DNA from 2 places in the Tsukamurella sp. II2bb genome. Region 2 is predicted to be linked to the other one. Evidence: predicted binding sites of a transcription regulator. Region 2 holds the regulator's gene; the other holds the start of a gene.

Region 1 (11,027 bases), on a different contig from region 2:
CGCATTACGTGCTGCAGGCGCTGCTGTACTCGGTCGCGCTGCACCGGTTCCTGGCCTGGCGGGTCCCCGGCTACGCCCCGGCCACCCACCTGGGGGTGGTGCAGTACCACTTCGTGCGGGCGATGATCGGCCCCGAGACCCCGCCGGGTGCCGGGGTCTTCGAGTGGCACCCGCCCGCGGCGCTCGTCGTCGCGGTCTCCGAGGCGCTGGCGGGAGGTTCGCGATGACCGAGACCCTACTGGAGACCTTTGCCGAGGCCGGCGTCCTCGGCCCCGCCGACGTGCACGTCGCGTCCACACTCGGCCGCCTCGGCGGCGAGTCCGACGAGGCCGTGCTGCTCGCCGCCGCGCTCGCCACCCGGGCCGTGCGGCTCGGATCCGTCTGCCTCGAGCTCTCCCGGCTGCGCGACGTGGCGGTCGACGGGGAGGCCGCCGTCGACGTCGCCGCCTTGCCGTGGCCGGAGGACGAGACGGTCCTGGCCGGACTGCGCCGGAGCCCGCTCGTCGTGGGCGGTGCCGCGGGGCCGCTGCGGCCGCTCCGGCTCGTCGGCGACGAACTGCTCTACCTCGACCGGTACCACCGGCAGGAGGAGACGGTCCGCGCGATCCTCGACGCCCGCGCCGGCGCGGCCCCCGGCGTGGACGCCGCGCGCCTGCGCGAGGGCCTGCGGATCCGGTTCCCCGAGCCCGGCCCAGACCGGCAGCGCCTCGCCGCCGCGGCCTCGGTGCTCGGACAGACCACGGTGCTGGCCGGCGGCCCGGGCACCGGCAAGACCTACACGGTCGCGCGGATCCTGGCGCTGCTGTTCGACCAGCACGGCCCTGACCTGCGGGTGGGCCTCGCCGCGCCGACCGGCCGCGCGGCGGCCCAGCTCGCCGGGGAGGTGCGCGCGCAGGGCGTGGCGCTGGGGTTGCCGCGGGAGATCCCCGCGCAGACCATCCACCGGATGCTCGGCTTCAAGCCGGGTACCGCCAGCCGGTTCCGGCACGACGCCGGCAATCACCTGCCGTACGACGTCGTCGTGGTCGACGAGACCTCGATGGTCTCGCTGACCATCATGTGCCGCCTGCTCGAGGCGCTGCGGCCCGATGCCCGGCTGATCCTTGTCGGTGATCCCGACCAGCTGGCCTCGGTCGACGCGGGCGCCGTCTTGGGCGACCTCGTCGCGCGGGGGGTGACCATGGCACCGTCGCCGGAGCTGGAGGCGCTCCTGCAGGACGAGGCCGCGCGCCCGGGCGCCGACGAGGCCGCGCTCGATCCCGCCGAACTGGCGGACGCCGCACGCGGGGTCGTCCGGCTGCGCCGCGGGCGCCGGTTCGCCGGCGCGCTCGGCGACCTCGCCGACGCCGTGCGCCGCGGGGACGCGGACCGCGTGGTCGAGCTGGCGCGCGCAGGTGGTGACGGCGCGATCGAGTGGTGCGAGCCCGACGATCTCGCCGGCCTGCGCGCCGACGTCGAACGGGCGAGCGCGGTCACCGTCGCCGCCGCGCAGCGCGGGTCGGCCGCCGAGGCCGCCGCCGGCGTGCAGCTGCACCGGGTGCTGTGCGCGCACTCGGAGGGCCCGTCGGGGGTGACCCGGTGGGCGCAGCTCGCCGAGGAGTGGGCGGGCGTGCGCGGCGGGGGCGGCTGGTACGCCGGGCAGCCCCTGCTGGTGACCGCGAACGACTACGACACCAAGGTCTACAACGGCGACGTCGGCGTGGTGATCGCGCACGGCGGCGATCCTGCTGACCTGCGGGCCGCTTTCGCGCGCGGCGCGGATGTCGCGCTGCTCTACCCGAACCAGCTCGTCGCGGTCCGCACCGTCTACGCGATGACGATCCACCGCAGCCAGGGAAGCCAGTACGAGGCGGTGTCGGTGGTGATCCCGCCGGCGGACTCGCGGCTGCTCACCCGTGAGCTGCTCTACACCGCGATCACCCGCGCTCGGCAGCGGGTGCGGCTCGTGGGCGGCGAGGAGGCCTTGCGCGCGGGCGTCGAGCGTCAGGTGCTGCGGGCCAGCGGCCTGCGGGGTGACGCTGGGGTATGACTGGGGTATGAGCGAGAGCGGACGGGTCCTCATCCAGGGTGCCGGGGCGGTGGCCGCCGCGGCGGGCGCGCTGCTCGCCGGGACCGGTGCCGAGGTCCGTGCCGCGTCGCGGCGCGACGGGGTGCTCCTCACCGGCATCGCGCCCGACGGTGCCGCCGCCCACGTCCCGGTGGTCGGGTACGCGGACGTGGGGCCCGGCACCGTCGACCTGCTGATCCTGACGTCCGCGCCGGGCGAGCTGGACGACGGTGTCGCGGCGGCGCTCGCGGCCGTCCGGCCCGCGGTGGTCGGCGTGACGAGCCCGGTGATCGGCGACGCGGCGGTCGCGCAGCGTCTCTTCCCCGATGCCGACGTCGTGACGCTCGCGCCCGGGCTGCTGTCCTTCGCCACCGCCCGCGGCACGGAGACGCGGGCCGAGTACTGGGTGCCGCCGCTGGCGCCCGCCTTCGCCGCGGTCGCGGTCGAGGGGTCCGACCGTGACCTGCCGCGACGCCTCGCCGCGGAGTACCCGGGGGTCATCGGGCGGGCGCCGACGCGGGCCGTCGCCGTCGTGGGGGTGGCGATGGTGCCCTACGCGGCCGAGCTGGCGATCGCCGGCGGCGACTGGCCGACCTTCCTACGGCGGCTCTCGCGCCCGGGGAAGGCGATGGCGGAGGCGATGCGGGCGGACGTCGGGATCCCGGCGCCCGCGCCCCCGCCCGTCGTGGTCCGGGCCGTGCTGCGGATGCTCTGCCGGAGAGTGCCCTTCGACTTCCCGAAGTTCGCCGGGAACCACTTCGTCCGGCACGCCGAGCAGAGCCTGCGGATCCTCGACGCCTGGCGCGCCATGACGCCCCGGGCGACCCCCGCCCTGGATTCGCTGCGCGAGGATCTCGCTGCGGCTCTTTAGGGCTGCACGAGCAGGCGGATCGGGTTGCCCTCGTGGCGCTCGAGGCGCTCGATGCCCTCCGCGATGTCCTCCAGCGGCACGATCCCGCTGATCGACCGGGACAGGTCCAGCCGCCCCAGTGAGACGAGAGTCGCCAGGGTCTCGATGTCGACGTTCTTGTAGCCGAGGTGCCCGAGCACCTGCTTCTTGGTCAACCCGAGCATCGTCGTCGATCCCACGGACGGTTCCTGATCGCTCATGCCCACCGAGACCAGGCGCCCACCGACGCCGAGGTGGCCGAACGCCTGCTCGAAGGTGGCCTTGAGGCCGACGGCGTCGAAGGCGACGGCGAGGCCCCGGCCGCCGGTCGCCTCGGCGATCTTCGCGCCCAGCTGCTCGTCCCGCGAGTCGAAGGCGTGGTCCGCGCCGAGGTCGAGTGCGCGCTCCAGGACCTCGGGATTGATGTCGACCGCGATGATCGGCGCCGCGCCGACGAGGCGGGCCAGCTGCACCACGTGCGTGCCGACCCCGCCCAGGCCCCACACCCCGACGGACTCGCCGATACCGACCTTCCCGGTCCGCACCACGGCGCCGTACGGGGTGGACACCGCGTCGGCGAGGATCGCGGCCTGTTCGAGGGGGACGTTGTCCGGCACGCGCGTCAGCCCGGCAGCCTGGGCGACGGTGTACTCGGCCCACGCGCCGTCGTAGGCGAAGGCCATGATCTGGATCTGCGTGCAATCGGCGAAGTTGCCGCGCCGGCAGTCCGGGCACGTCGTGCAGGGTCGGCCCGCGGCCACGACGACGCGGTCGCCCTCGGCCCACCCGGTGACGCCGGGCCCCAGCTTGGCGATGGTTCCCGAGGCCTCGTGCCCCTGCGTGACCTCCGGCAGCATCGCCGGGAAGGTGCCGTTGATCAGGCTGAGATCCGAGTGGCAGATGCCGCAGAACGCGACCTTCACCAGCACCTCGCCGGGGCCGGGCTCGGGGATCGGCACGTCCTCCACGCTGATCGTCCTGGTGTCGGCGTGGAACCGCTGTGCGCGCATCGTCATCGTCTGTGTCATCAGTCCATCGTCGGTGGTCGCCCGGCTGTGGGGGTGGGATCGCGGAGACCGGCGGGGATTCCCGGGGCACGGTCGGACGTTCCGGTTCATATCGAACATGTCGTCGTGGAAATGCCTTGTCAAGCCCTATCGTCGTTCGAATGTGGTCGGTAGAATCGAAGGTATGAGCAGTTCGGATGACGCCTTCACTCTGGGCCGGCGGGTGGTGACCACGCTGCCGGGGGTGTTCGACGGTGTCGTGTCCGAGCTGACTGCCGGTGGTGCGCTCTCGCGGTTGCGGGTGTTGACGGTCGAACAGAACAAGTTGGAGGCGGAACGCTCCGCCGTTCTGACTCGGCTGTACGAGCTCCGCGATGACGCCCGGCGGGTGCGGGAGGCGTCCTCGCGCCGGTTCGTCGATGAGTGGGATGAGTTGGTGGCGGAGGTCGGTGCTGCGCTCGGGGTGGGTCGGATGGCGGCGGGGTCGGCGGTGCATCGGGGGTTGGATCTGCGGGAGCGCTGCCCGAGGTTGTTCGGGTTGTTCGCGTCCGGGGCGGTGGGGTTGTCGGTGGTGCGGGAGGTGCTGCGGGCTTCTGCTGCGGTGCTGGATGAGGGTCTCGCGGTGGTGTTCGATGAGCAGGTCACCGGCTGGCTCACCAACCGGGTCGGGCAGTCGCTGACGGTGGGAGCGGTCGCCGACGCCGCGAGAACGATCCTGACCCGCATCGACCCGGCCGCGGCGCGGCAGACACCACCGGCGGCGCCGCGGAAACGGTTGGAGTTCCACGCCCGCACGGACGGCCTGGTGGATTTGGAGGCGGTGATGCCGAAGGATCAGGCGTTGCGTCTGTCGGCGCAGATCAACCCCGTCGCGCGGTCCGTGTGCCGCGATGACGGGCGGACGCTGGGGCAGCGGCAGGTCGCTGCCCTGGTCGCTCTCGCCGAGGGCTACGAGAGCCTGGGGTGCCTGTGTGGGAAGGACTCGTGTGAGCTGCGGGAGGCCCGTCCGCGGGTCGGGGCGGTGTCGCAGGAGATTCAGGCGTTGGCGGTGATCGTGCTCAACGAGACCGACCTCGCCGACATCCACCCAGCCGAGGCCGATCCGACCACCGCCGCCGGGGATGCTTCGCAGGATCCGGACCTGTTCACCCCCGCCGCATCCGAGTCCGACACCGCTGGCGACACCGACGTGGGCGACGCCGACGAGGCGGACGTTGACAAGGTGGAGGTTGACGACGCCGATGCGGACGCCGCGCTCGCCGACACTGCTGCCGGCTCGGCTGCGAGTAGCGCAGACGTCGACGCCTCGGGCGTCGATGGTGACGGCACCGCCGCTACCGACGTCCTAGGTGCCGATGCTGACGTCGCTGACCCAGGCGCCCAGTGTGATGTCAATGATGCTGATGGTGCGGGCGGTGAGTCCCCTGGGCGAGCGGGGCGTAGTTCCGGGGCGGTGGTCCTCGCCGGGGAGCCGGGGATCACCGGGCCGGTCACGGTCGGGCAGGCGGGGGAGTTGATCGCCGCCGCGCGGACGCAGTGGCGGGTCCTCGGGCGCCGGGACCCCGCGACTGGGGAGATCCATGCGCGGGGTGCGGGTGGGTATCGGCCGACCTGGTATCAGCTACTCGTCATGCGTCTGACATATCCCACGTGTGTCTTCCCCGGCTGTGGTGTGCCGTCGGATCGGTGCCAGGCCGACCACGTCACCGAGTACGACCGCGACGACCCCACGGTGGGTGGGGCGACCACCGTCGCCGGCAGCGCCGGACCGGGAAATCTGGTGCCGTTGTGCGGATTCCACCACCGCATCAAAACCGAAACCGGGTGGCTCTCCGATCTCCTGCCCGATGGGACCGTCGAATGGCGCCACCCCGCCGGCGGGATCTACACCGTCCCACCCGGTACGGCCCGTGAGCTCCTGCCCGGGCTGGAGAAGATCATCTGGGACGCCCCCGACCCCACACCCGCCACACCGAAGAGCCCCGACGGACTCCAGACGGCGGCGAAACGGAAAGCGAAGGCCCGCCGTGCCCTGCGCACTAAGAATCGGCTGCTGCGGCAGCAGCACCGCGAACGCCGAGCTGCCGAAGCCCGGGCCCGGCAGCGGGCGGAGGAACGCGCCGAAGCCGAAGCCACCGGCCAGGCCTACGACGACACCGCGCCGCTCAAACCCCCACCCTTCTGAGGAGCAGAGATGCAGGGGCCCTCAGTGGGACGGCATGGACCGGCCGGCACCGTGCGTGGCGGTTCACTCGAGGCTGCGCAGCGGATCGTGCTCGGCCATGAGCCGGTCGATCCGGGCCTCGTCGACGCGGACGCGGATGCTGTTCGCCTCCTGCTGGTCCCGGACGACCTTCGCGAGGTTGAAGCAGCTGGTGATGAGGAAGAGCGTGCCGACGATCATGAACCCCCGCTGCCACGGGTCCATCGGCAGGTAGAAGGCGCCGATGAGGAGCGCGCCGGACGAGACGGCGAAGGCGATCGCGGACTGGACGAAGTAGGCGGTGGTCGGCTTGGGCGCCGGAGACGGTGTGCTCATGGCATCAGCCTGCTGCGCCGGTGGCCGTGCCGGATGCGTAGAACTACCCGATTCCCCTGCGTAGTCCGCGCCCTAGTCCGCGCTGTGAAAGCGGCCACAGGATTGTGCGGGAACGGGGCCGGGCTGCGATTCTCTGTGAGAGAAGATCGGCGGAGTTCTATCGCGACGAGGAGGCGGCATGACCACGGTCCTGGTTCTCACGGTCATCGCCGTGCTGGTCACCGGCGCGATCGGGCTCGCCGTCGCTGGGCCGGGCCGCCGGGCTGCGCTACCGAGCCGGATCCTCGTCCTCGTCGTCGCTGGGCTCGTGGTCGGCGAGCTCGTCTCGATGCTCGTGCTGAACGGTGCGATCGAGGACCGTCTGCGTGCGGACGCCGAGCGTGCCGCGGCGACGGCACCCGCGGTGCGCGCCGCCCAGACCGACCTGGACGCCGCCCGCGCCGACCGGACCGCGCTCGATACCGCGGTCGCGGAGGCGTCGGGCCGCCGCGACCAGGCGCTCGTCGTGGCACGCTGCGAATACCGGCCGGGCCCCGCCTGCCCGCAGACCTCGATCACCGGGGTCGCGGGCCAGGGGCCCGAGACGCGGACCGCGAATCAGCGGCTCGCCGCCGCCCAGACGGATCTGGACCGGGCGACGGCCGCTCGGGCCACGCGGTCACCCGGACTCGACGCCCGGGTCGCCGCGGCCCGGACCGACCTGCGAGCGGCGCAGGACGAGGCCGTCGCCGGTGCGGACGACGGTCTCGGTGCACGTTGGACGGCGCTCGGCGGCGTCACCGCGCACTCCCCGGCGTCGGCGGCGCTGCGGCTCACGACCGACCTGGTGTGCGTGCTGCTCGCGCTCTTGCCGCTGCTGCTGCGCCTCTGGCGGGGCGACACCGCCCGCGACGTCCGGCGCCGGCAGGAGCTCGAGAGCGAGCGGCTCGCCGCAGCGGCGCAGCTCGCGATCGACCGACGGAGCCAGCAGCGGCGCGTGGAGCTGGCCCTCGCAGAGGACTCGCCCACGCAGGTCCTGCCCGTGGTGGGCGGAGCGGCCCGCGGGGCCGCTGCGCTCGAGGCCGCGGGATTCGAGGCGGTCGCGGTGTCCGCCCGCCGCTACGTCCGTCCGACGCCGCGCGAACCCGCGCCCGACGAGGACTTCCTCCCGATCGCCGCCGCCGCGGAGGCGGCCAGCCTGGCCGCAGCGCAGGCGGCACGCCCTGCCGCAGATCGGCCGGCGGACTCGGCCGGCGGGTGGCCCGACGTGCGGCGGTCTGCCGACGAGTCGCCGACGGGGCCGATCCCCGTCGAACCCGGCACCGCGACCCAACTCGGCACCGCGACCACGGCGCCCGACGATTCCGAGGACCCCGAGCCCGCCGAGGAGGCGACCGTGCCCGACGAGACCGTGCCCGACCAGACGAATCTGCCGGTGCCGGCCAGCACGGCGGAGGTGGTGCCCGCGGCGCCCTCCCGCGAGGTCCGTACCCCCAACCCGTTCGTGCCGCCCGTGCTCGACGAGGCCGCGCGCACGATCGTGGGCTTCGTGCGACCGCTGATGCCGCCGGTCGTGGCGCGCGTCCTCCCTGGTGGCGGGACCCGGACGGTGCAGCAGTCCTACGAGGAGGTCGAGGAGGTCACCTTCTCGATGCGCCGCACGCGCAAGGTCACCGTCGGATCCATCGAACAGAGCGTCCCCGCACCGTCGGACGACGGTGCGCCTACCGCCCCTGGTGTCGACCCCTCCGGCCCTGTTCCGGGCGCCGGGCGCTCGGGCCCCGGCCAGGAGCCGCTCGATGTGGCGTACGAGCCGCTCGACGGCCTGCCCGGCCGCGGTCCGCGCGAGCTCGGCCGCGCGCGCGAGGTGTGAACGGGCGCGCCTCATACGCATTATTTGCTATTCTGCAAACGGGAGATCCGAGCGCAGAGGAGGCGCCCGTGGTTACCGTTTTCGCAGTCTGTGCCGTGGTCGGGATCGTCATCCTGGTCGCGTCACTGATCCTGGGGGACTTGCAGATCGGGGGAGTCGAGGTCGGCAGTGCCGACGCCGGCCTGCCCTGGCTGAGCGCGCCCGCCCTGGCCGCCGCCGTCGGCGTCTTCGGGGTGGTGGGCTGGCCGCTGTCGTCCGGCACCGCACTTCCGCTGCCCGTGACCGTCGGTGCCGCGGCCGTGTCCGGCGTTGCCGCGTACGGCCTGCTGATGCTGGTGCTGCGGGCCATGCGGCGCGCGCAGGCCGGAACCGTCGCCGGGCTCCGAGCGGCGATCGGCACGATCGGCGAACTCAGCATGGAGATCCCGGTGGGCGGCTGGGGGCGCGTGAGCTACATCGACTCCGAGTCGGTGCGCGCGGTCGCCACCGCGATCCTCGTCGATCCGGGCGTCGGGGCTGGTACCGGTGCCCAGGTGCTCATCGTCGACGTCGAGGGCGACCGGCTCGTGGTCCAACCGCTCGACACCCAGGCCTGATCACAAGCGCCGGGCCGTTGCGCCCGGCAGAGGGAGTGAATCAATGACCGTATCGATCCTGATCGCGGCCGGAGCCGCGGTGATCGTGATCCTGCTGGCGCTGTGGATCTTCTTCCACAACTACATCAAGTCCCCGCCGGACCAGGTGGCCATCTTCACCGGCCGCGGCGAGATGAAGGTCGTCCGCGGTGGCGCCCGATTCAAGGTGCCGGGGCTCGAGCGCGTCGATTACATGCCGCTGCGTCCGTTCGAGGTGCGGATCGCGCTCAGCAACGCGCGCAGTATCGACGGCGTGCCCGTCGAACTGCAGGCCGTCGGCCTCGTCCGGATCGGCACCACCGACGAGATGACCCGCACCGCTGCGCAGCGCTTCCTCACCGCGAACATGGCGGAGCTGGAGAACCAGATCAACGAGATCCTCGCCGGCAGCCTCCGCGGCATCGCGGCGACGATGACCGTCGAGCACCTCAACAGCAACCGTGAGGCCCTGGCGCGCGGCGTGGTCGACGAGGCCGGAGGCGACCTCGCCCGCATCGGCATGGAGGTCGACATCCTCAAGATCGCCGGCATCGAGGACCGCAACGGTTACCTCGAATCGCTCGGCCAGAAGCGCATCGCCGAAGTCAAGCGCGATGCCGATATCGGCAAGGCCGAGGCCGAGCGGGATTCGTTGATCCGCTCGGCGGACGCCCGCCGCGCCGGCGAGATCGCGCAGACCGAGGCGCAGACCGCGATCGCCGAGGCCCAGCAGGGCCGCGATGTGCGTATCGCCCAGCTCCGTGCTCAGACCGAGGCGCAGAACGCCGAGGCCGACCAGGCGGGTCCGCTCGCGAAGGCCAAGGCGGAGAAGGCCGTCGGCATCGCGCTCGAGGAGGCCGAGGCGGCCCGTATCGAGGCCCGCACCGATGTCGAGCGCAAGCGTCGGGCGCAGGCCGAGGCCGCGCTCGAGGCCGACGTCATCGCGCCGGCGGAGGCGCAGCGTCAGGCGGCCATCACCCGCGCCGAGGGCGAAAGGCAGGCCGCGATCCTCACCGCCGAGGCGGCGGCCGAGTCCACCCGCCTCGAGGGCGAGTCGAAGGCGAAGGCGCGCAAGTCGGCGGCGGAGGCCCTCGAGGCCGAGCTGCGGGCCGACGCCGCCGGTAAGCAGGCCCAGGCCGAGGCCTTCAACCGGTACACCGCCGACGCCGCGCGGTTGCTGCTGGTGCCCCAGGTGCTCTCGACCATCGAGGGTGCGGTGCGCGCGCAGTCCGAGGCGACGGCCGCGATCGACAGCATCAACATCATCGGCGGCGGGCAGAACGACGCCACCGGCGGGCTGCTCGGCCTGTCGGCGCAGTCGATCGCCTCGATCGTCGCCGCACTGCGCGCCCAGGGCGTCGACCTGTCGAAGCTGCTCGACGGTGCCGCCCCCGCTCCCGGGGCGCCGGCGGAGTGGCCGGGCACCGTCGACCACGAGTAGCGCACCGGTGAAGCCCGGCGATGCCGAGGCGTTGTGGCTCGCGGTGGGGCTGCTGGAGGAACGACTCCGGCAGCTGCCCGCCGCGGGTCTGCGCGGCTCCGAGCTGTTCGTGCTCGCCACCGTCGAGGCCCTCGGGCCCGGGGCCTTCCCGACGGCGATCGGGGACCGCCTGGACATGAAACGATCGAACGTCTCCGTCACGGTCGCGGACCTTCGGCGCCGCGGCTTCCTGCAGGGGGACGCCGACGGTTCGGACGGGCGGCGGCGCCCCGTCGCCCTGACGGAGCGGGGGCGCGCCGCCCTCCACGCCCGGGACGCCGAACAGGACGCGTGGCTGGTGCACACCGGAGCAGCGCAGCTCACGACCGAGGAGGCCGTCCGGCTGCGGGCGGCGATCCCGCTGCTCCTGCGGCTGGCGCGAGGCTGAGAATCACGGCGAGCACAACCCTGGGCGCCGTCCGCGCCGGGGGATAGCCTCGGTGTCGTGAGTGGTCTCCTCTCCTTCCCGAACCCGGTCAACGAGTACGCGGCCCGCGCCACCGCCGGCCTCGTCGTGGTGCTGGCGGTCGTCACGATCGTCGCCGGCCAGTGGTGGCTGTACGCCGCGCTGGCGGTGGGTTTCGCGCTGCGAGTCGCGG
Region 2 (11,027 bases):
TCCGGGACGAGACGCGCCTGCGTGCCCGACTGGGGCGCGCAAAGCCGTCCGACCTGCCGAAGCTGGCCCGCGAGATCGAGACCGCGCGGGGACGCTTCGCCGAGCGCCGCGACGCCGTGCCGGCGATCGTCTACCCCGAGAACCTGCCCGTCAGCGCACGGCGCGAGGAGATCGCCAAGGCCATCGCCGAGAACCAGGTGATCATCCTGGCCGGCGAGACCGGCTCGGGGAAGACCACCCAGCTGCCCAAGATCTGCCTCGAACTCGGCCGTGGCGTACGCGGGATGATCGGCCACACCCAGCCCCGGCGGCTCGCCGCGCGCAGCGTCGCCGAACGCATCGCCGAGGAGACGAAGACGGAGCTGGGCGAGGCCGTCGGGTACGCGGTCCGGTTCACCGACAGGGTCTCGCCGAAGACCTCGGTCAAGCTCATGACCGACGGCATCCTGCTCCGCGAACTCACGCGCGACCGGCTGCTGCGCGACTACGACACGATCATCATCGACGAGGCGCACGAGCGCAGCCTCAACATCGACTTCCTCCTCGGCTACCTGCGGCAGATCCTCCCCCGCCGGCCCGATCTCAAGGTGATCGTCACCTCGGCGACCATCGAGCCGGAGCGGTTCGCGGCCCACTTCGCGAAGCCCGACGGTGCCCCCGCCCCCGTCATCGAGGTCAGCGGCCGCACCTACCCGGTGGAGATCCGGTACCGGCCGCTCGACGAGATGACCGACGACACCGAGCCGCTCGACCAGGTGACCGGCATCGTGCATGCGGTCGACGAGCTCTCCCGGGAGGCCCCCGGCGACGTGCTGGTCTTCCTCTCCGGCGAGCGCGAGATCCGCGACGCCGCCGAGGCACTGGCCGCGCACGTCAAGCCCGGAACGGAGATCCTGCCGCTCTACGCCCGCTTGTCCTCCGCCGAGCAGCACCGCGTCTTCGCACCGCATACGGGGCGCCGGATCGTCCTGTCCACCAACGTCGCGGAGACCTCACTCACGGTGCCGGGCATCAAGTACGTCGTGGACACGGGCACCGCACGCATCTCCAGGTACTCGCTGCGCACGAAGGTGCAGCGACTGCCGATCGAGCCGATCTCGCAGGCGTCGGCACAGCAGCGGTCCGGGCGCTGCGGCCGCACCTCCGACGGCATCGCGATCCGCCTCTACTCCGAGGACGACTTCGACGCGCGGCCCGTCTACACCGATCCCGAGATCCTGCGCACCAACCTGGCCTCGGTCATCCTGTCCATGACGGCCCTCGAACTCGGCGAGGTCTCCGCCTTCCCGTTCGTGCAGCCTCCCGACGAGCGCGCCGTCCGCGACGGCACCGCCCTGCTCGAGGAACTCGGTGCTCTCGAAGACGCCAAGGAGGGCCACAAACGGCTCACCGCCGTCGGCCGCCAGCTCGCGGACCTTCCCGTGGACCCCAGAATGGCGCGGATGCTGGTCGCGGCCCGCGAATTCGGCGTGCTGCCCGAGGTCCTCGTCATCGTCGCGGGCCTGTCGATCCAGGACGTGCGCGAGCGGCCGGCCGAGCACCGTCAGGCCGCCGATCAGATGCACGCCCGGTTCGCCGACCCCACCTCGGACTTCCTCTCCTACCTCAACCTGTGGCGCCACCTCGGCGACCGCCGGGCCGAGCTCAGCTCGAGCGCCTTCCGCCGCGAGTGCCAGCGGGAGTTCCTGCACTACGTGCGGATCCGCGAATGGCAGGACCTGCAGGGGCAGCTCCGGCAGATCTGCCGGGACCTGGGCTGGAAGGTCGAATCGCTGGGCCGGGAGCCCGCACCGTCGCCCGAGAAGATCCACCAGGCGATGCTGGCCGGGCTGCTCTCCCAGATCGGGCTGCGCGAGCCGGACGGCAGGGAGTTCCTGGGCGCCCGCAATGCGAAGTTCCTCGTCTTCCCCGGCTCGGCGCTGGCGAAGAAGCCGCCGCGGTTCGTCATGGCCGGCGAGCTCGTGGAGACCTCGCGGCTGTTCGCGCGGACCGTCGCGAAGATCGAGCCGGAGTGGGCGGAGAAGCTGGCGGGGCCGCTCGCGAAGCACCACTACTCCGAGCCGCACTGGTCCACCAAACGGGAGGCCGTGCTGGCGAAGGAGCGGGTGACGCTCTTCGGTGTGCCGCTGGTCGCCGATCGCACGGTGAACTACGGGCGGATCGATCCCGTCGTCGCCCGGGAGCTGTTCATCCGGCACGCGCTCGTGCAGGGCGAATGGCGCACGCGGCATCCCTTCTTCGCCCGCAACCGGGCACTCCTCGACGACGCGGAGTACCTCGAGGACAAGGCGCGCCGCCGCGACATCGTCGTCGACGAGGACGGCCTGTTCGACTTCTACGACCGCCGGGTGCCGGAGGGCATCGTCTCGGCGCGGCACTTCGACTCCTGGTGGAAAAAGGCCTCGCGCACCGATCCCGCCCTCCTCGACTTCACCGAGGACGATCTACTCTCCGACGGTGCCGCCGAGGTGACGGCCGAGGCCTATCCGACGACGTGGTTGCAGGGCCGCATCGAGATGCCGCTGAAGTACCGGTTCGAGCCGGGCGCGGCGGACGACGGCGTGACCGCGCGGATCCCGGTGAAGGACCTCGCGACGGTGCGCGCGGACGGCTTCGAGTGGCTCGTCCCCGCCATGCGGGAGGAACTGGCGGTCGCGCTCATCAAGTCGCTGCCCAAGCAGCTGCGCCGCGAGGTCGTGCCCGCGCCGGACTTCGCCGCGGCCGCGCTCGCGCGGCTGACGCCTCGCGCCGAGCCGCTCACCGAGGGATTGGCGCGCGAGCTCACGCAGCTGTCCGGCACGGTGATCCGTGGGGGCGACTTCTCCCCCGCCGCCGTCCCGGATCACCTGCGCGTGACATTCACGGTGATCGGCGACGACGGGCGGGTCCTCGGCTCCGGCAAGGACCTGGACGCGCTCAAGCGCAAGCTCGGCGCGGCCGTGCAGCGGGACCTCTCCTCGCGGGCCGGCGCCTACGAACGGGCGCCGGCGAAGCAGTGGACGGCGGAGACACTCGGCGATGTGCCGCGCACCGTCGACACCGAGGTGCGGGGCAGCCGGGTCACCGGATTCGGCACGCTCTATCCCGACGGTGACCGGGCCGGCGTGAAGGTGGTGGCCGCCGAGGCGGAGCAGCGGGCGCTCATGGGCGCCGCGTTGGACGTGCTGCTGGCGAACGTCCTTCCGGCGGCGCACAAATCGGTCCTCCAGTCCGTCGGACAGCGGGAGCGGCTCGCGCTCTCGCAGAGCCCCTACGCGACGCCGATGGACCTCCTGGCCGACTGCCGGCGCCGCGCGATCACCGATCTGCGCGCCCGCGCGGGCCTGGCGTGGACTCCGGACGAGTTCGCCGCCCTCGCCGCGACGGTGCGGGCGGGGCTCGGCGCCGAGCTGCAGCAGGACTTCGCGCACGTGGCGACCGCCGTGGCCACCGTGACGGAGGTCCGCGGCGCGATCGCCTCGGCGCCGCCTGCGATGCGAGACGCGGCGGAGGACATCGCGGAGCAGCTGGACGCCCTCCTGTTCCCGGGTTTCGTCGCCGCGACGCCCGGCGTGCATCTGCAGCACCTCCCGAGGTACGCCGCCGCAGCGGCGGCACGGTGGGCGGCGCTGCCCGGCTCGATCGACCGGGACGATCGCGGGATGGCGACGCTCGACCGGGTCTACGCCGCCCTCACCTCGAAGCTGGACACCCTCCCCGAACACCGCCGGGACGCCGCGCTGGAGCAGGTGCACTGGCTCATCGAGGAACTCCGCGTGAGCCTGTTCGCGCAGTCACTGGGGACGGTCGGCTCCGTCTCCGAGAAGAAGGTGCTGGGCGCGATCGCCGCCCTCGGCTGAGGGCCCTCGGCCGAGGAACAGTGCCAGCTACGCCGCGTCGGTGGGGTCCGCCGCGGCGGCGCGGGCACGCAGATCGCGGATCGCGGCCTCGAAGTCCTCGATGGACGAGAAGCCCTGGTACACCGAGGCGAAGCGCAGGTAGGCGACCTCGTCGAGATCCCGGAGCGGGCCGAGGATCGCGAGACCGACCTCGTTGGCCGGGACCTCGGCCACGCCGGTGGCCCGGATGGCCTCCTCGACCTGCTGCGCGAGCTTGTGCAGATCGTCCTCGGCCACATCGCGACCCTGGCACGCGCGGCGCACGCCCTTGACCACCTTCTCCCGGCTGAAGGGCTCGGTGACGCCGTTGCGCTTGACGACGGCCATGACGGCGCTCTCGACGGTGGTGAAGCGGCGACCGCACGCATTGCAGGAGCGGCGCCGGCGGATGCCCTGGCCGTCGTCGAAGACACGTGAATCGACCACACGCGTGTCCTCGTTCTTGCAGAACGGGCAGTACATGGGTCCACCTCCCGCGCGGCTGCGCTCGGACGTCCGGCGGGGCAGCTGCAGCACGGTGGCCCCTGCCACCGCCGCGCCCCGCGATCTCGCCCTTGAGGATACGCGGGACGGGAACGGCAGCACGTTGCCGAGGTGGGCCGAGCGCCCGCGCTGCCGGGAATCCACTATCGAGATGAGGGTGGTCATCGTCGCATCTCCTTCGCTGATGATCGGTCAGTACCGCGGCGTGACCAGGGTCTGGCCCGGGTGGACACGGCCGTCCTGCAGGCCGTTGATCTCGCTGATCTCGGCGATCACCGCGGCGGGCGCCCGCCCGGGGGCGATCTCGCGGGCGATCTGCTCGAGGCTCTGGCCGGAGCGCACCGTGACGACCGACGTCAGCGCGGGCTGCGCGGCGCCCGCCGGTGCCGGCTCCGCCTGCGGAGCCCCGCCGAAGAGCACCAGCAGCGCGGCGAAGACCCCGGCGGCGAACAGCACGCACGCGGCGATCGACGGACCCGGGGTGCGGCGGGCGCAGCCCCCGACCCGCGAGGCGCCGAGCGGTGCGCGCCGAGCCGCCGAACGCACGCCCGGACGTTCGACGGTGCGCCGAGCGGATCCGCGCGCGCCCGTCACCCGGACGGCCGCCGGCACCGTTCGAACAAGCCCCTCGGCACTCCCGTTCGACGGGGTGATCGAAAGGGCCGAGGACTCCGACGAACGGCTGCGCGCGAGCCGGGGCGAGACCCCGCGAGCACGGGTGGCGCCGCGACGATCAGCAGCGGCGGAGCCGTGCCGCACGAGTGCCGGCGCCGGGGCGCCATCGTTCTGTGCTGCGGTGATGACGTCTCGATCGATGATCGCGGTCATGGTCTCTCCTGACATCGGTAGCGGTTCCTTCTCGCTCACCACAGGTCTATCGGAGGGGACTGACAAGTTTTTCCATCCAGCCCCACCAGTCACACCGGAGTGCGTGCAGGTGTTCGAGAGAACTTCTGTTCGATTTCTACCACACCCCCGTGGCGAGCGGAAGACACGCGGAGAAATTTCTCGAACAGATGTTTGTCAGCACGTCCGAGCTGGACTAGAGTGGAGGCGGAACAGAACGGGCGTGAGGAGCGACACATGACAGAAGAACGACAGGTTCAGCACCGGGACAAGCGCTTCCGCGATGCGCAGGGCAACGTCTCCGAGGATCACCTCACCCGCCGCCAGAAGCAGGTCCTCGAAGTGATCCGCCGTTCCGTGCGCGAGCGCGGGTACCCGCCCAGCATCCGCGAGATCGGTGACGAGGTGGGGCTCACGTCCACGTCGTCGGTCGCCCATCAGCTCCGCACGCTGGAGCGCCTCGGCTTTCTGCACCGCGACCCGAACCGCCCCCGCGCCGTGAACGTCCAGGGCGCCGAGGAGCGCACCGCTCAGGTCATTCAGAAGGTCATGGAGGACGAGGACCGGATGCCGGAACCCGCCTTCGTCCCGGTCCTCGGGCGGATCGCCGCCGGCGGGCCGATCCTCGCCGAGGAGGCGGTCGAGGAGATCTTCCCCCTCCCCCGCGAGCTCGTGGGCGAGGGCTCGCTCTTCCTGCTCAAGGTGGTGGGCGAGTCGATGACCGATGCCGCGATCTGTGACGGTGACTGGGTGGTCGTACGGCAGCAGTCCGTGGCGGAGAACGGCGACATCGTTGCCGCGATGCTCGACGGCGAGGCCACGGTCAAGACCTTCCGCCGCACCGGGCGCGACATCTGGCTGATGCCGCACAACCCGGCGTTCGACCCGATCCACGGCAACGACGCGGTGATCCTCGGCAAGGTCGTGACGGTCATGCGCCGGATCTGACGTCCGCGTATCTGCGCAGGTGGTCCGTCGCGGAACCGAACTCGGTCTCGATCGCGGTGAGCCGCTTGAAGCAGTGACCGATCGCGAGTTCCTCCGTCATGCCCATACCACCGTGCAGTTGCACGGCGTTCTGGCCCACGAATCGCGCCGCCCGCGCGATCGTGATCTTCGCCGCGGAGACGGCCCTCCGCCGTACCTGCGGATCGGCGTCCAGGTGGAGGATCGCGAGATAGGTCGCCGCCACGGCCTGTTCGAGTTCGAGCGACATGTCCACCATGCGGTGCTGCAGCGCCTGGAACGAACCGATCGGCACACCGAACTGCCGGCGTTGTTTGGCGTACTCGACGGTCTCAGCTACCACACGCCGCATGATCCCGACCGCCTCGCTGCACACGGCGGCGGCACCGTCGTCGAGGGCGCGTTCGATCACCTCCCACGCTCCGCCCTCGGCGCCGAGCAGCGCGGCGGCCGGCACCCGGACGTCGCGCAGCACCAGGTCGCCGGTGTGGTGATCGTCGATCGTGCGGAAGTAGTGCGCGCTCATCCCGGCGGGCGGGGACTGCGGGTCGAACTCGATGAGGAAGAGTGAGAGGCCGTCGCGATCGAGTCGGTCGCCGCCGGTGCGTGCGGCCACGATCAGGTGCGTCGCCAGGGGCAGGTCGGCGACCACGATCTTCGCCCCGGACAGGAGGTAGCCGTCACCGTCGGATAGCGCCCGCATCCGGACGTCCCAGCTCTCGCGTCCCGACTCGGGTTCGGTCAGGGCGAAGGCGATCCGCGCGCCGCCCTCGGCGATGGACGCCAGCAGCCCGTCGGCGACCGGGCCGCCCGATTCGCGGAGCAGGGCGGCACCCACGACGGCGGTGCCGATGTACGGCTCGACCACGAGCGCTCCGCCGAGCGCCTCGGCGATCACCATCATCTCCTCGGGCCCGCCGCCCAGCCCGCCCAGTGATTCGGGCACCAGCGCGGCGAGAATGCCCAGCTCGGAGGCGAAGGCCTCCCAGACGGACGGCTGCCAGCGCTCCGCCGAGCGCGCGGCGCTCCGCGACGGCGCCAGCGGATAGCGTCCGGCGAGGTAGGACCGCACGGCGTCGCGCAGCATCGTCTGTTCGTCGGTGAGTGTGAAGTCCATCTACAGCCCCAATACCGCTTTCGCCAGGATGTTCCGTTGGATCTCGTTGGAGCCCGCGTAGATCGAGCCCGCACGATCGTTGAAATAGCGCAGCGGCGCCACGGCCTGCCACGGGTCACCGCTGTGCGCGCCGTCGGCCGGCGGGAGGTAGTCGACCACGGGTCCGCCCGGGCGGGTGACGTGCGGCTGGTAGACCCGGCCGCGCGGGCCCGCGCTGAGGTGGATGAACTCCGTGACCGCCTGGCTCAGTTCGGTTCCCAGGATCTTGAGCATCGATGCCGCCGGCCCGGGATTGCCCCCGGCGGCGAGCACGGCGAGCGAGCGGTGCTCGAGGATCTCCAGCACGTCCACGCGCGCCTGCAGCTCGGCCAGCCGCAGCCGGAAGTCGTCGTCCTCGGACAGGGGGCGGCCCGCCCGGCCCGGCACCGTCGCCGCCCGTTCGGCGAGACGGTCGAGCGACACCTGCAGCCACGGCGCCGATGCGCCGCCGCCGCGCTCGAACTCGAGGAGGTACTTCGCGACGGTCCAGCCGTCGTCGATCCTGCCGAGCACGTTGGCCTTCGGCACCCGCACGTGGTCGAAGAAGACGACGTTCTGCACCTCCTCGCCGGAGGCCATGACCAGCGGCTGGATCTCGATGCCGGGCGCCGTCATGTCCACCAGCAGGAAGGTGATGCCCTGCTGCTTGCGCTCCTGCTTCGACGTGCGGACCAGGGCGAACATCCAGTTCGCCTCCCGCGCGTGGGTGGTCCAGATCTTCGAACCGGTCAGGACCAGATCGTCCCCGTCGGACTCGGCACGCATCGACAGCGACGCCAGGTCCGATCCCGACTCGGGCTCGGAGTAGCCCTGACAGAAGAAGACCGAGGCGTCGAGGATGCCGGGCAGGAAGAACCGCTTCTGCTCCTCCGTCCCGAACCGGATGATCGCGTGCGCCACCATCCGGATCCCCATCGGCGAGAGGAACGGTGCGCCGGCCAGCACGGACTCCCGAGCGAAGATGTAGTGCTGCGCGACTGTCCAGTCGCAGCCGCCCCATTCCACGGGCCACGCGGGCGCCGCCCAGCCGCGCTCGTGCAGGATCGCCTGCCAGGCCAGGCTCGCCTCGTGCTCGGAGTAGACACTGGTGGCGAGGTCGCCGGCGGCGCGCAGATCGTCGGTGAGGTGCGTGTCCAGGAACTGCCGCACCTCCTCGCGGAACGCCTCCTCCGCCGCTGTGAACGTCACGTCCATCCGGGTCCTCCGCTCGTTGACACCCTCGCACTGGCGAGACAAAATACGAGTATGTCTCATCCGGAGCACGGCGACAAGCAGATCGAGGTGATCCGCCGCGCCGCGCACTGGTTCCGCGCGGGGCGGCGGATCGATCTGGGACAGCTGGCGAAGGCGAGCGGCGTCGGCAGGGCCACGCTCTACCGGTGGTTCGACGGGCGGGAACAGGTGGTCGGAGAGGCCATCTGGCTCGGCATCGCGCAGGCGATCACCCGGGTCGAGGCCGACGAGCCGAGTCGCGATCGCGCCGCCTTCCTGCGGTCCTTCACCCGCCTGGCGCACGAGGTCCGGGAGTATCCGCCGCTCGCCGCGTTCGCCGCCGACGAACCGGAGTTCGCCATGCGAGTGCTGCAGTCCGGCGGCAGCGTCGTCCAGGCCCGGCTCGTCACGTGGGTGCAGGGCTGGCTCGGTGACCTCGCCGTTCCCCCGCCCGACGGTGCCCACGGCGTCACGCGTGCGGACCTCGCGTACGCGATCGTGCGGCTCGCCGAGTCCTTCCTGTGGTCCGACATGATCATCGGCACCCCGCCCCAGCCCGACAAGGCCGCCGCGCTCGTGGAACTGCTCCTCGACGGCGCGACCGGCTCGGGCTAACCGGAGACGATGCCCACGACCAGGTTGATCGCGGTCGCGAGAATGAGCGTCCCGAAGACGTACGAGAGCAGGCAGTGCCGCAGTACCACGCTGCGGATCGCCGGCGAGGAGACCGAGGTGTCCGACACCTGGTAGGTCATCCCCAGGTTGTAGCTGAAGTAGAAGAAGTCCCGGTACGTGGGTGCCGCCGGACCGTTCCAGTCGATCCCGCCCGCCTCGTCACCGGGGTCGCCGTAGTACTGGGCCGCGTACTGCGTCGAATAGGTCAGGTGCAGGGCGGCCCACACCGCGAACGCCGCGAACAGCGCGGCCGCCGCGCCGGCGTCCCGATGCCCCGACTTGCCCGTGATGAGCAGCGCCACGATCGCGACCAGGCCGCTCAGCGCGATCACCGCGACCACGACCTCCGCGACGCGCGGGCGGAAGTTCTCCCGCTGCACCGTGGCCCGGGTCGACGCGGCATCGAGGGGCCACAGGATCGCCCATCCCATCGCGACGAAGGCCGCCGCAGCAGCGCCGATCCCGACGAGGACGCCGAGGGTGCCGTCCACGAACGCGCCGACGAGGCCGCCCACGACGAGCCCGAGGAGCAGCGCGAGCGCCGCGCGCGCCACCACGGACAGGAGGGGCGTGGTCACCGGTGCACTCATGCGACGATTGTGCGCTCCTAGACCCCGTACTGCGCCAGCAGCCCCGCCAGCGCCCCCGGCACGCGCGCGGTGATCCTCGTCCCCTCGGCCACGTGGTCGGCGTCCAGGATCGTGCCCTCGGCGTGGATCCGGGCGACCAGGTCGCCTCGGTCGTACGGCAGGAGCGCCGTGACCTCGAGGTCTCCGACGGTGATCAGCTGCGTCATCCGCTCGAGCAGCTCGTCGACGCCCTCGCCGGAGTGCGCCGAGACGAAGACCGCCTCCGGCAGCGCGACCCGCAGCTGGGCGAGGACCACCGGGTCGGCGGCGTCGATCTTGTTGACCACCAGCAGCTCCCGCGGCAGGGACGCCTCCCGCTCCCCCGCGACCTCGCGGAGCACCTCGCGCACCGCGTCGATCTGGCGCTGCGGCATCACGTCGCTGCCGTCCACGACGTGCAGCAGGAGATCCGCGTCGACGACCTCCTCCAGCGTCGACCGGAAGGCCTCGACGAGCTGGGTGGGCAGGTGCCGCACGAAACCGACGGTGTCGGTGAGAACCACGTCGCGACCGTCGGTCAGGGTGCCCTGCCGGGTGGTCGGATCGAGCGTGGCGAAGAGCGCGTTCTGCACCAGCACACCGGCGTCGGTGAGCGCGTTGAGCAGGCTCGACTTCCCCGCGTTCGTGTACCCGGCGATGGCCACCGCGGGCACGCCGGATCGGCGGCGCGCGCCGCGCTTGGTGTCGCGGGCCTGCTTCATGCCCTTGATCTCGCGGCGCAGTTTCGCCATCCGCTCACGGATCCGCCGGCGGTCGGTCTCGATCTTCGTCTCACCGGGGCCGCGCAGGCCCACGCCGCCGTTGCTGCCGGCGCGACCGCCGGCCTGCCGCGAGAGGGCCTCGCCCCAGCCGCGCAGCCGGGGCAGCATGTACTCCATCTGCGCGAGGCTGACCTGCGCCTTGCCCTCGCGGGAGGTGGCGTGCTGCGCGAAGATGTCGAGGATGAGGGCGGTGCGGTCGATCACCTTGACCTTCACCACCTTCTCCAGCGCGTTCAGCTGGGCGGGGGTGAGCTCACCGTCGCAGATCACGGTGTCGGCGCCGGTCGCCAGGACGATCTCCCGCAGCTCGTGCGCCTTGCCCGAGCCGATGTAGGTGGCGGGATCCGGCCGGTCGCGACGCTGGATCACGCCGTCGAGCACCGCCGAACCGGCCGTCTCGGCCAGGGCCTTGAGCTCGGCG

What was found. Region 2 encodes LexA, which represses DNA repair genes until DNA is damaged. Its sites were predicted from a motif close to CGAACANNTGTTCG; they were not measured.
Region 1: AC21LY_RS08015 (HNH endonuclease signature motif containing protein) is a predicted target of LexA. The motif match lies at 4,057-4,070, and genes of this name have one in related genera.

The regions. Positions count from the first base shown of each region.
Region 1 covers NZ_JBYPZI010000002.1:404,523-415,549, reverse strand. The annotation lists gene AC21LY_RS08035 (UvrD-helicase domain-containing protein) at 1-227, shown strand, start outside; gene recD (exodeoxyribonuclease V subunit alpha) at 224-2,029, shown strand; gene AC21LY_RS08025 (hypothetical protein) at 2,037-2,918, shown strand; gene AC21LY_RS08020 (zinc-binding dehydrogenase) at 2,915-3,964, opposite strand; gene AC21LY_RS08015 (HNH endonuclease signature motif containing protein) at 4,128-6,128, shown strand; gene AC21LY_RS08010 (YiaA/YiaB family inner membrane protein) at 6,192-6,482, opposite strand; gene AC21LY_RS08005 (DUF4407 domain-containing protein) at 6,661-8,334, shown strand; gene AC21LY_RS08000 (NfeD family membrane protein) at 8,403-8,930, shown strand; gene AC21LY_RS07995 (flotillin family protein) at 8,974-10,389, shown strand; gene AC21LY_RS07990 (MarR family winged helix-turn-helix transcriptional regulator) at 10,397-10,816, shown strand; gene AC21LY_RS07985 (DUF4395 domain-containing protein) at 10,874-11,027, shown strand, end outside.
Region 2 covers NZ_JBYPZI010000008.1:149,786-160,812, reverse strand. The annotation lists gene hrpA (ATP-dependent RNA helicase HrpA) at 1-3,839, shown strand, start outside; gene nrdR (transcriptional regulator NrdR) at 3,867-4,340, opposite strand; gene AC21LY_RS18050 (LysM peptidoglycan-binding domain-containing protein) at 4,554-5,189, opposite strand; gene lexA (transcriptional repressor LexA) at 5,445-6,155, shown strand; gene AC21LY_RS18040 (acyl-CoA dehydrogenase family protein) at 6,139-7,290, opposite strand; gene AC21LY_RS18035 (acyl-CoA dehydrogenase family protein) at 7,291-8,523, opposite strand; gene AC21LY_RS18030 (TetR/AcrR family transcriptional regulator) at 8,575-9,156, shown strand; gene AC21LY_RS18025 (DUF1345 domain-containing protein) at 9,153-9,806, opposite strand; gene hflX (GTPase HflX) at 9,824-11,027, opposite strand, start outside.